3 regions of the Rhizobium sp. P28RR-XV genome follow, and region 1 is predicted to be linked to each of the others. Evidence: predicted binding sites of a transcription regulator. Region 1 holds the regulator's gene; each other region holds the start of a gene.
The links. The regulator LexA, encoded in region 1, represses DNA repair genes until DNA is damaged. The targets are predictions, from matches to a motif close to TGTTCNNNNTGTGTTCNG.
Positions count from the first base shown of each region.

Region 2: the regulator LexA is predicted to act here: its motif matches at 1,793-1,810, upstream of HGP12_RS11285 (helicase-related protein).
Region 3: the regulator LexA is predicted to act here: its motif matches at 2,647-2,664, upstream of HGP12_RS19570 (ATP-dependent helicase).

Region 1 covers NZ_JABAIG010000001.1:584,755-588,968, forward strand. Annotated here, with positions in the region: gene kdsA (3-deoxy-8-phosphooctulonate synthase) at 85-924, opposite strand; gene HGP12_RS02835 (VOC family protein) at 921-1,808, opposite strand; gene lexA (transcriptional repressor LexA) at 2,207-2,929, shown strand; gene HGP12_RS02845 (ComEC/Rec2 family competence protein) at 2,910-4,214, opposite strand, start outside.
Region 2 covers NZ_JABAIG010000004.1:403,414-407,627, reverse strand. Annotated here, with positions in the region: gene HGP12_RS11300 (hypothetical protein) at 41-214, opposite strand; gene HGP12_RS11295 (YMGG-like glycine zipper-containing protein) at 363-617, opposite strand; gene HGP12_RS11290 (DUF3309 family protein) at 664-819, opposite strand; gene HGP12_RS11285 (helicase-related protein) at 2,052-4,214, shown strand, end outside.
Region 3 covers NZ_JABAIG010000009.1:47,259-51,472, forward strand. Annotated here, with positions in the region: gene mmsB (3-hydroxyisobutyrate dehydrogenase) at 1-415, shown strand, start outside; gene HGP12_RS19570 (ATP-dependent helicase) at 508-2,577, opposite strand; gene HGP12_RS19575 (SMP-30/gluconolactonase/LRE family protein) at 2,845-3,720, shown strand; gene secD (protein translocase subunit SecD) at 3,818-4,214, opposite strand, start outside.

The DNA of each region.
Region 1 (4,214 bases):
CAATGCCGATCCGCGCCCCGATTTGGCACTCCTGCAGGCCGCGTAAAGCAAATTCATGTCAGCCTGTTGAATGCCTGATATTTCTTAAGCCTTGGCCACGGCATCAAAAGCCAGCAGCTTCTCCAGAAGCCGCGGCATGTCCTTCAGATAAACCATGTTCGGGCCATCCGAGGGCGCATTGTCCGGGTCTTCATGCGTCTCGACAAAAACACCTGCCACGCCGACGGCAACGGCGGCGCGCGCCAGCGTCTCGACGAATCGGCGGTCACCGCCGGTAGAGCCGCCCTGCCCGCCGGGTTGCTGCACGGAATGGGTCGCATCGAAGATCACTGGCGCGCCCATAGCCGCCATGATCGGCAGCGAGCGCATGTCGGAGACCAGCGTATTGTAGCCGAAGGAGGCGCCGCGCTCGCACAGAAGAATGTTCGGATTGCCGCTTTCATTGAGCTTGGCAAGCACGTTCTTCATATCCCAGGGCGCGAGGAACTGACCCTTCTTGACGTTGACAATACGGCCGGTCTTGGCGGCCGCAACCAGCAGATCGGTCTGGCGCGACAGGAAAGCCGGGATCTGCAGGATATCGACCGTCTTGGCAACGACGGCGCATTGCTCTTCCGTGTGGATGTCGGTCAGAACCGGAAAGCCGTATTCCTTCTTGAGGTCGGCAAAGACTTCCATGGATTTTTCCAGACCGATGCCGCGCTTGCCTGACAGAGAGGTCCGGTTCGCCTTGTCATAGGAGGACTTGTAGACAAGGCCGATGCCGAGCTTGCCGCAGAGCTCCTTCAGGACTCCGGCGACCATGAATGCATGGTCGCGGCTCTCCATCTGACAGGGGCCGGCAATCAGCGACAGCTTGGCGGTGTTGGAAAAGAGGACCTTGGAGGCACCCTCGCCGACGGTGACTTCGGAATTCGTGCTCATGCTATCTCCTCGAAGGCGAACAATGCGCCCTGTCCGGGCGCCAGCCTTGCCAGTATACGATTGTTCTTACGCGTGTAGGTGACGCCGTTAGCAGCGAAATGCGACGATGTCACGGAAAGATCGCGCGTTTTGAAAAGGATTGCGCGCGCCCTCAGCCCGGGATCGCTGGTATGAACCGGCAAATCGTAGAATGCCTCCATTCCTTCCGGCGACAAAAGTTCGAGATCGACATTGGCCGTCTTGATCGTCAAGCCGAAGGAGTGCTCGAGGACTCGCGGACCACCAACGATCTCTTCGAAAAAGCCGCGATACACCGCTGGTGTCAGCGCGGAAAGCGCCACCCGCGCGATGCCGGTCACGCCGTTTTCGTGACGTTCGAGCGCGCCACGATCGGCCGGCAGCGGATTGATACGCTGACAGCAGAAGGCCAGGAAATCCGGCGCGCGCAGATCCGCCGCAAATGCGAGACGAAAGCCGGCCGTGGTTTCCGTTCCGTCCGGCATCTTCATCGGCCGCGAGAAATCAAGCATGCGCCCGGCCGAGATCGCGGCCGCCTTGAAACGCTCGTCGTCGTCGACGGCATCGTCGGTGCCGAAAACCACGGCCGAAAATCCATCCTCGGCGACGCGGAATCGATAAGCCTGGTCACGCGCGACGAAGACGTTGCCATCGGCAATACTCGTCTCGCATTGCTCCTGCGATGCCACGCCCAAAGGCTCGAGATAGGTCTTATCGGCAAGGAAGACACAGGCATTTTCAGTGCCGAAAGGATGGCGGGCATCCGGAGCCACCGTGAAGCCGAGCTTGCCCAGGCGCTCGCGCGCCAGAGCGATGTTGACGGTCGGCAGCACGAGATGATCCAACGGATGCGGTGACAAAGTCATGGTCCTCCCTTGTTTGCCCGCAAGAACAGATTTGCGCCCATACAATGCTCAATTCAAGACCAAAGCCAAAGCCGTGAACGCGCAGAAGAACGCGGGCGCACTAATTCTCAACTGTAGCCGGCTTATGCGACAGTCGTCGTCTCCATCCGCACATGCGCCGAGCGGGATTGACGTGAAGCGTCCATAAAGCGAACAAAGCGGCATTTCTCATATTTATCGATGAATTAGCGCGGATATAATTCCCGAGGAATTTCAAGCGATCCGTGCGATAGCGGCAATTATTTGACAGACCCGGCGAAGCTTTACTGAAATTTAAGCACTTGCAGAACACATATGGAACATATAGTGTCCGTTCTGGATTTGTTTCACGATTTTTCTTGATTTGGGGTTCCAAGACGATGTTGACGCGCAAGCAGCAGGAACTGCTTCTCTTCATTCACGAGCGGATGAAGGAGTCCGGTGTCCCGCCATCTTTCGACGAGATGAAGGACGCATTGGATCTGGCATCCAAATCCGGCATTCACCGTCTGATCACGGCGCTCGAGGAACGTGGCTTCATCCGCCGCCTGCCGAATCGGGCGCGGGCGCTCGAAGTCATCAAGCTGCCGGACGCCTATAATTCGAGCCTGCAGCCACGCCGCGGCTTTTCGCCGAGTGTTATCGAAGGCAGTCTCGGCAAACCCCAGCCGGTCGCGCCGCCAGCCCCGGCAAAGGTTGCAAACGACGACCACAACAGTTCGGTATCGGTACCGGTCATGGGGCGCATCGCTGCCGGCGTTCCGATTTCCGCCATTCAGAACAATACACATGACATTACCGTTCCCGCCGACATGCTCGGCTCCGGCGAGCATTATGCGCTGGAGGTGAGGGGCGATTCGATGATCGACGCCGGAATTTTCGATGGCGATACGGTCATCATCCGAAATTCGACGACAGCCAATCCCGGCGATATCGTCGTTGCGCTCGTTGACGACGAAGAGGCAACGCTGAAGCGCTTCCGCCGCAAGGGCGCCTCGATCGCGCTGGAAGCCGCCAATCCGGCCTATGAAACCCGCATCTTCGGGCCAGACCGCGTCAAGGTTCAAGGCAAGCTGGTAGGGCTTATTCGTCGTTATCATTGACGGATGAGTTATCACTAACAGTTGGATTACCGTTGACGGGTGATACCTGCGCAGGTGGTGTACCGAATTTGCCGGTGCGCCAATCATAGGTTCGGTGTCTGGTCCATGGTCGCTGCGGGTTTTCGAAAGCGGCAGAGATAACGGGCTTATCGGCGGTGAGCGCCATTTCGATGGACCCGGTTTTGCGCAATGTCGCACCGGTTATGAGTATCGCTCCGGAGCGGCAATGATCGAGCCGCAGTCGGATCGGGGTCACGACGATATTTGCCGTGTCGCAGGCGGACGGCAAATAGGCTGCGTTTTCTATGGTGATCAGGATAGCGCCATTATCAAGCATGGCTGCGCACCATGCGCCTTTCTGGCAGGCGAAACTTCCCTGCATCGTCCGGTCCAGCGCTTCCTCCATTGCCTTACGGACTGCCTTATGTTCTTCGCTGCTCAGTCGCTTGTGGCGATCGGTCTTGCTGATCTGCGGAAGCCGGCTATCGCTGGGGAGAATAGTGGGCGGCTGGTGTTCGGTTGCGACCAGTGCCTTCTGCCATTGTTCGAAAATGAAGGCCTGCGGCCTTTCGCGATTTGTGGCGAGTATATCGTCCTGTCGCAGCGCAACCAGGACCCCATCTTCCGAAATCATCAGATCCGGCTTCGGCACGCCGGAGTCGAATGCCGCCACGCCGGTGGATGAAAGCACCAACAGCAGCCCCAAATGGCGAAGCCGGGTCCGCAACACGGTCATGATCAGGAAGCCGGCAATGAAGGTCGGCATTAGCCAGCCGGGTTGGCGGCCGAAGGTGATGTCGCCTCCCCAACCGGCCACCGTTTTGGCGATTACGATGACGAGTTCCAGTCCCTCGCCGGTGACCTTCCAAAACGGCCCGTCCAGGCCGAAGGGCATGAGCAGCATTGCCACCATGCCGAACGGCATGACAATGAAGGAGACCACCGGCATGGCCGCGAGGTTGGCGGCGAGACCATATGTCGCCAGCCGGTGAAAATGCTCGATCGAGAAGATGGCCGTCGATGCGCCGCCGATGAACGAGGTCGACAATACGCCGCCGAAGAAGCGCGAGACGAAGAGCAGCGGGCTTAACAGGCGGATCCGCGAGAGGATGTTTTCGCGGTGCCGCCGTCGTTTCCATAACGAATAGCCCGACACCAGCGCCAGCGTTGCGGCATAGGACATCTGGAAGCTTGGGCCTAGCACCTGCGACGGCGACAGAACAAGGATGACGATGGCGGATAGCGCGACATTGCGAAGGCTGAGCGAGGGCCGATCGAAAAGTAC
Region 2 (4,214 bases), on a different contig from region 1:
TGGGCAGGATTGCCGGATAGACGGAAGTGCCGGCCCGGCATCATCCTCGGCCTGAGTTTGCCTGCTGTCGCTGCCGAGGCTTGAATTCCAGGATGACGGCTTCCAATGCTAGCCGCTTTTTCTCCTTGTCTCGCGCTCTTGCCGCGCTTCCAAGCGCGTAAAAAGTGGTGCCGATGAGCGCGAGTGCTGCAATGCTTGCGATGATTGCGGCCATGGTGCCGTTCCTTTCTCAAAACACTGCTTCCTTCCCGCAACCAAACGCGCGGGAGGAGGATTGTTTCAGAAACTCCGGCTTTCAGAGCCTCCAATGGCCCGATGTTCGTGACCGGCCGCGGTGCGGTCGGTCACGAACGGGTCAAGCCTTAGCGGCAACGGGCCTCGTAGCGATGGCCATACCGGTCGCGATAGATGCAATAGCCACGGCGCTCATGGGAGCGTCCGATAAGATTGCCGACGACGCCGCCGGCGACGGCGCCGACTGCCGCGCCACCCCAGCTATGGGTGGCCACGCCGCCGATCAGGGCGCCGGTGCCAGCACCGATGGCAGTCCCTTTTTCCGTTGCCGTGCATGACGCCAAAGCGCCGACAAGGGCGATCGCGACGATGATCTTCTTCATGGTGTTAGCTCCCTGGTGTTGTGACGTTTGAACATTGACCCGCGGATCAAATCCGCCCCATCAATAGCAAAATGAGAACAATGACGAGAACAAGCCCGAGACCGCCTGATGGGCCGTACCCCCATGCCCGGCTGTAACCCCAGCTGGGCAGCGCGCCAATCAGCAGCAGAATCAGTATGACAAGCAATACCGTACCAAGCATGATATGTCTCCTCCATGTCCATCGCTTGAATAGCACCAGCAATGTCGTTCAATCCGGCACCATGCTTCAGCGACTCCAGCTCAAATCGGTTCCCTAGTAAATGCGCGGAGTTTCTCAATTCTGCAGATAGAAACTTGCATCGCCGAAAATTGTTCCGGCTAAGAAATAAAAATGCTCGGATCTCGGCGGCGCCGCGATCGGCCAAACGTTAACGCGACTGCGCGATGCGGGGGCGGAGAGAGGGTCGCGATCCATTCTTATGGTTAAAATATGATTAAAATACAATATGTTGCGGTGAACGAAACGAGAAAGGAAACGTGTCCGTGATTCGTCGGCGATTCGTTCTGCGTTTGGACTTTGGTTAACGTTAAGGCCTTCCTATAGGGTGCCGACGTGCGGGCCGAGCGAAATCCGGCGGTAGGCGGGTGTGCGCAGAATGGCCTTCATGCTTCGATCGGCTCGCGCGGAATGGGCCGCGAACAACGTTCTGGGCCCGTGCCGCTTTCAGTATTCCGATGCTGTCCTGGCGACATACAACTATGTAGCCGTGAAATCCGATTCGCTCCGGCCTCGATCGATATAACGATGATAACAGCTTATGCGTGTATTTGGAAACTCATTATATCTGCGCCCATTAAAAGATTGATCGCAATTCCTGATTCGGCCGGACTTGCGGGCTCAACCATGCAGAGTCCTATGTGTTTTGGTCGAGGAAACGCTAGATATTGTATGGAACAAAGACAGAATTGAGCTGGAATAGCGATTCGTCGCCGATTCGTTCCGGCTTTGACCCAAATCTTAACGCAAATAGCGCCATTCCGAAAAATTACATAATTTACAGATAATTAACCATGAAAAGCGCCGATTTTCGCCGACTTCAGATTCAACACTTGACTCCTTTTCTCGTGGAAAAGGCGTAGAAGCGAGATTCAGCATTTGGTGTGAATCTTTTCATTGAAATCCATATGTTGTAGTGAACAAAAAAAGAACGGTGGTGAGTCAGCGATTCGTCTCCGATTCGTTCTCAAGCTGTTCCGGAATCGTCAAGACTCGCATGAGATGCAGGACGCATGTAACTTCTGGTTGAAGATGCCAATAGTGAAATCGATTGTTGCCACGGCTGTTTTTTTATTCAGGCCTTGCCTTTGTCGCATATGGTCGTCATCTCTTCGTTTCCTCCTTGGGGAACTTGCTGATCGAAAGACGGTGGTTTCTCGCCCATGCACGGACCAATGACACAGACTTTGCAGCCCATGATCCTGAGCGGACGCGGTGTGACCGCGGTGCTCGGACCGACCAATACCGGCAAGACCCATTATGCCATCGAACGCATGGTGGCGCACGGCAGCGGCGTGATCGGCCTGCCGTTGCGCCTGCTGGCGCGCGAGGTCTATACGCGCGTCGTCGAAAAGGTCGGCGCCCAGCATGTCGCGCTTGTCACGGGCGAGGAAAAAATATCGCCGCCCAACGCCCGCTTTTCGGTCTGCACCGTCGAAGCCATGCCGCGCGAGACGCGTGCCTCCTTCGTTGCCATCGACGAGGTTCAGCTTGCCGGCGATCTCGAGCGCGGCCATATCTTCACCGACCGCATCCTGCACCTGCGTGGCCGCGACGAGACGCTGCTATTGGGTGCCGGCACGATGCGGCCTATCCTCGAACAGCTTCTGCCCGGGATCACCGTTCTGGAGCGGCCGCGGCTGTCGCATCTTTTCTATGCCGGCCAGAAGAAGATCACGCGCTTGCCGCAACGCACGGCGATCGTGGCTTTTTCCGCTGACGAGGTCTACGCGATCGCGGAGCTCATCCGCCGCCAACGTGGCGGCGCCGCTGTTGTTCTCGGCGCGCTCAGCCCGCGGACCCGCAATGCGCAGGTGGCGCTCTACCAGGCCGGCGATGTCGAATATCTGGTCGCGACCGATGCGATCGGCATGGGCCTCAACCTCGATGTCGATCATGTCGCCTTTGCCCAGGACCGCAAGTTCGACGGCTATCAATTCCGCAACCTCAACCCCGCCGAGCTCGGCCAGGTGGCCGGCCGCGCCGGCCGCCATCTGAAAGACGGCACCTTCGGAGTGACCGGACAGGTCGATCCTTTCGACGACGAGCTGGTGCGCCGGATCGAGGGACACGAATTCGACATGGTCAAGGTGCTGCAGTGGCGCAGCAAGGCCTTGGATTTTTCCTCAATCGCGGCGCTGCGCGCCAGTTTGGAAGGCGCGCCTCGCGTGCAGGGGTTGACGCGGGCGCTGCCTGCGGTAGACCAGCAGGCGTTGGAATATTTGTCACGCGATCTGGAGATAGTCGATCTTGCCAGCAACCCGGCTCGGGTTGAGAAATTATGGGAGGCCTGCGCGCTTCCCGACTATCGGCGCATTACGCCCGCCCAGCACGCCGATCTCATTGCCACCCTCTTTTCCGACCTGGTGCGCTATGGCACGGTGAAAGAGGACTTCCTTGCCGAACAGGTGCATCGCGCCGATCGGACGGACGGCGAGATCGACACGCTTTCGGCGCGAATCGCGCAGATAAGGACTTGGACCTATGTGTCGAACCGGCCCGACTGGCTTGCCGATCCGACACACTGGCAAGAAAAGACGCGGGAAATCGAAGATCGATTGTCCGACGCGTTACATGAGAGGTTGACGAAACGCTTTGTTGATCGCAGGACATCTGTGCTCATGAAGCGCCTGAGAGAGAATGCGATGCTGGAAGCTGAAATCAGTGTGAATGGGGATGTCTTCGTCGAAGGGCATCATGTGGGACAGTTGACCGGATTCCGGTTCACGCCTGTTGCGGGAACCGAGGGGCCGGATGCCAAGGCCGTCCAGACAGCCTCCCAGAAGGCGCTGTCGCTGGAATTCGAGGCGCGCGCCGCGCGTATGCATGCGGCTGGCAACAGCGATCTTGCGATCAGCGCCGATGGCCTCGTGCGCTGGCTCGGCGATCCCGTGGCGCGTCTGTCGGGGAGCGATCATGTCATGCGTCCGCGCGTCATCCTGCTCGCCGACGAGCAGCTGACGGGCAATGCGCGCGATCATGTCGCGTCGCGCATCGAGCGCTTCGTGAACCATCATATCAGCACGATCCTGAAGCCGCTCGACGATCTCCAGCGCGCCGAGGATCTGCAGGGCCTCGCCAAGGGGCTGGCTTTCCAGCTGGTGGAGAATCTCGGCGTTCTGTTCCGACGCGACGTCACCGAAGAGGTGAAGTCGCTCGATCAGGATGCGCGCGCCTCCATGCGCCGCTACGGCGTTCGCTTCGGCGCCTATCATATTTTCGTGCCCGCATTGCTGAAGCCGGCTCCGGCCGAGCTCATCACGTTGCTATGGGCCTTGAAGAACGATGGCCTGGACAAGCCGGGCTACGGTGATTTGATCCCGGTTCTTGCTGCCGGC
Region 3 (4,214 bases), on a different contig from region 1:
CCATTGCGGCGATGCCGGAGCCGGCCAGGCCGCGAAGATCTGCAACAACATGATCCTCGGCATTTCCATGATCGGCGTCTGCGAAGCCTTCGTGCTCGGCGAGAAACTCGGCCTTTCGCATCAAGCGTTGTTCGATGTCGCCTCGACGTCGTCGGGCCAGTGCTGGTCGATCAATACCTATTGCCCCGTGCCCGGCCCGGTGCCGACCTCGCCTGCCAACAACGACTACAAGCCCGGCTTTGCGGCAGCCTTGATGCTTAAGGACCTGCGCCTGTCTCAGGAAGCGGCTCTATCGAGCGGTGCATCGACACCTCTGGGCGCGGAAGCGGCGCAGCTCTACGCGCTCTTTGAAAAGCTCGGCAACGGCGGCCGCGATTTTTCGGCGATCATCGAGATGTTTCGCGAGGCGAATTAAGGATTGGTGGATAGCTGGCCGGGGTGAGGGGCCAGGCATTAAGAGGCGAGATCGACGAACATGCCTGACCTGCCGATCTCAATCGCTACCACTTACCGCCACATGCCACGCATGCGCGCCCCAACATCGACCCTTACCTGCCGCGCCCGAATGGCGGCGGGGCTTTCGGCGCGCGCCTGCGGCCAGCCGCAGACCTCGAAAAACTGCAGCAACGTCGCCGGGATGAAGCGCGTGCGCGAAGCGAAGACATGTTTGTCCCCCTGCGCATGCTGGCCATGCACGAAGAAGCGCTGCGGAATGACGAGATCGAGATTGTCCTTAGCCCGCGTCATCGCGACATAGAGCAGCCGTCGTTCCTCCTCGATTTCGGCGGATGAGCCGACGGCGAGATCGGCGGGAATGCAGCCGTCGACGGCGTTGAGGATGAAAACCTTTGTCCATTCCTGTCCCTTGGCGGAATGGATGGTCGAGAGGATCAGATAGTCCTCGTCGAGCAGCGGCACGCCGGCCTGATCACTGGTGGCGTCAGGCGGATCGAGCGTCAATTCGGTAAGGAAGCGCTCGCGCGAGCCGTAGCCCGCGGCAATCTGTTCGAGCTGGACAAGATCCGCCTGGCGCGTCGCGGCATCTTCATGCGCGCGTTCCAGATGCGGCTCGTACCATTGGCGGACCAGGCTGATTTCCGCCGGCCATCCGGCCTTGCCGCTTTTGACCTCCCGCATCGTCTCGACGAAAGCGGTCCAATCGTCCCCGGTGCGTGGAGGTGGCGGTAGCTCCGTGAGTGCCGTGATCGGGCTCGCCTCTTCGCCGATCTGGTCGAGCACGCGCTGTGCCGTCGATGGGCCGACGCCGGGCAGAAGCTGCATCAGGCGGAAGCCCGCCACGCGGTCGCGCGGGTTTTGCGCGAAGCGCAAAGCCGCCAGCATGTCCTTGACATGGGCGCTGTCGAGAAATTTCAGGCCGCCGAACTTGACGAAGGGAATGTTGCGCCGGGTGAGCTCCACCTCCAGCGGGCCGCTATGGCTCGAGGTGCGGAAGAGCACGGCCTGCTGCTTCAGCCTTGCGCCGCCCTCGCGATTTTCCAGCACTTGGTCGGCGATGTAGCGCGCCTGATCGGCCTCGTCGCGCACCGTCACCAGCCGCGGGCGCTCCGTGCTCTGCCGCTCGGTGCGCAGGTTCTTGGTGAAGCGCTCCGAGGCGAGATCGATCACGGCATTGGCGGCGGCAAGGATCGGCTGCGTCGAGCGATAGTTGCGGTCGAGCGTCACGATATCGGCCGATGGCGTGAAAGCCTTGGGGAAGTCGAGAATGTTGCGCACGGTCGCGGCACGGAAGGAGTAGATCGACTGCGCGTCGTCGCCGACGACGGTCAATCCGCGGCCATCCGGCTTCAGGGCGAGCAGGATGGAGGACTGCAGCCGGTTGGTGTCCTGATATTCATCAACCAGCACATGATCGAAACGGCTGCCGATATCCTCGGCGATCAGCGGCTCCTGCAGCATGTGCGCCCAATAGAGCAGCAGGTCGTCGTAATCGAGCACGTTCTGCACCTGCTTCGCTTCGACATAACAGGCGAAGAGATCGCGCAGCTGCTGTTCCCACATGGCGCACCAGGGGAAGAAGTCGCGCAGCACGCCGTCGAGCGACGCTTCCGCGTTGACGGAGCGCGAATAGATGGCAAGACACGTTGCCTTGGTCGGGAAGCGGTTCTCCGTCTTGGAAAAACCAAGGTCGTGGCGCGCAAGGTTCATCAGGTCGGCGCTGTCTTCCCGGTCGTGGATCGTAAAGGCCGGATCGATGCCGATCTGCTCGGCATAGTCACGCAGCAGGCGCGCGCCGATGCCATGGAACGTGCCGGTCCAGGCAAGCGCATCGGCGGTGATGCCGGCATTCGCGCCCAGCACCTCGCGACAGATCCGCTCGACACGGCGGCCCATCTCGGCGGCGGCGCGGCGCGAGAATGTCATCAGCAGGGTCCGGCGCGGATCGGCGCCCTTGACGATCAGATGCGCCACGCGATGGGCAAGCGTATTCGTCTTGCCGGAGCCGGCCCCGGCGATGACGAGCAGCGGTCCGGCGACGTGGCCATTACCCGCGGTCGTGCCGTGTTCCACCGCCAGCCGCTGCTCCGGGTTCAATTTTTCCAGATAGGCGGCAGTCATCAATTCTCCTGGATGGACGAGGAAGCCGGGCACGATCCGCGACGAATCGCAGGCGTGAAAATATCTGAGCGTTCTATGGATGTTCCGAATCGACCGAACCTGTCAAGTTTGGGGAAATTCCCTCGTCGATGCGAAGTTTTGCGCAAGAATTTCATTCGGATTTGGCCGATGTGGCTCGAAAAGGACTTTCTTCGTTCTTATGTATTATTGTAGTGCGGTATTCTTGAGTATGGGTTTTCGCAGTGCGTTGAGTGAAGGTTCCCGAAGATGAACGAGACGATCGCCACTGGGTTGCGCCTGCCTGGCGGACTGGTGGCTCTGCCGGATGGGCGCATTGCACTTGTCGAGACGGACCCAAGTCGCCGTTATCTGAAGCTTTTCGACGCGAGCGGCGCCTACGAGGAGCTGTGTCGGATCGGCGGCAGCCCGACCGGAATTGCGATCGATGGGGATGGCTGTTTCTGGGTGGCCGGCGGCCCGGAGAATTCGCTCATCAAGCTCTCGCCGCAGGGGCGGGTTCGTCAGCTGGTAGAGGGGAGTGCCGACGGCCCGTTTCTCCATCCGAACTCGCTTGCTTTCGGGCCTGACGGCCTGCTTTACATGACCGATTCCGGCATCCGCCTGGCCGATCTGCTGGAAAGAGGGCACATCCATCCTGATTTTTTCAAGGCCGCCTATAATGGCTGCGTCTATCAGATCGATCCCGCCGAAGGCCGGGTGATTCGCGTCCTGGCCGCCGGCCTGCTGCTTGCCAGCGGCGTCGCCTTCGGACCTGACGGGCTGCTTTATTACAGTGAGATGTTGACTGGAAAAATCCATCGGCAGATCGTCGGCGGGCGCCAGGAGATGTTCGCGGAATCGATGACATCGCCCGCGGTAAACGTGCTGCGCGGGCCATCGGGCCTGGCCTTCGATCGCAGCGGCACGCTCTATTGTGCCATGTCCGGCCTTGGCGAAATTTGTCTGATCGATACCGAGGGGACGATGGCCGGCCATATCCGCACCAATGGCCCGCGACCGGGCGGCATCGCCTTCACTGTCGATGGCAAGCACCTGCTGGTCAGCGAACAGGAAAAAGGTGTCATAGAGAAGATAACGGCGCCCCGTCCGGGCCTGCCGTTGCATATGCCGTTTATTTCCTGAAGCGTCTGCGATCTTCGGGCGGCACTCGGCATGCTTTCATCGGGCTGACGGACATGCCCGGCGCCCCGGGCATGTCCTATTCTCATATATTGACTGTTTATTCAGCTGCGGGGATCTGCTTGTTGTCCTTGCCGGACTTATCATCCGGCTTGGCGTCGTTGGCGACCACCTTGGCATGGCGGCGGCGCCAATCGCCGAGGAATAGCAAGATCGGCGCCGCGATGAAGACCGACGAGGCGCCAGCGACAAGTATGCCGAACACCATCGGGATTGCGAAGCTGGAGACGGCGCTGCCGCCCCAGATCGCCATCGGCACCAGCGCCAGGAAGGCGGTGGCGTTGGTATAGAGGCTTCGCGCCAGGGTTTCGTTGATCGACTTGTCGATGATGTCGCGCAGCGGCATCGACTTGTAGAGCCGCATGTTTTCACGCATGCGGTCATAGACCACGACCTTGTCGTTCACCGAATATCCCACAAGCGTCAGGATCGCGGCG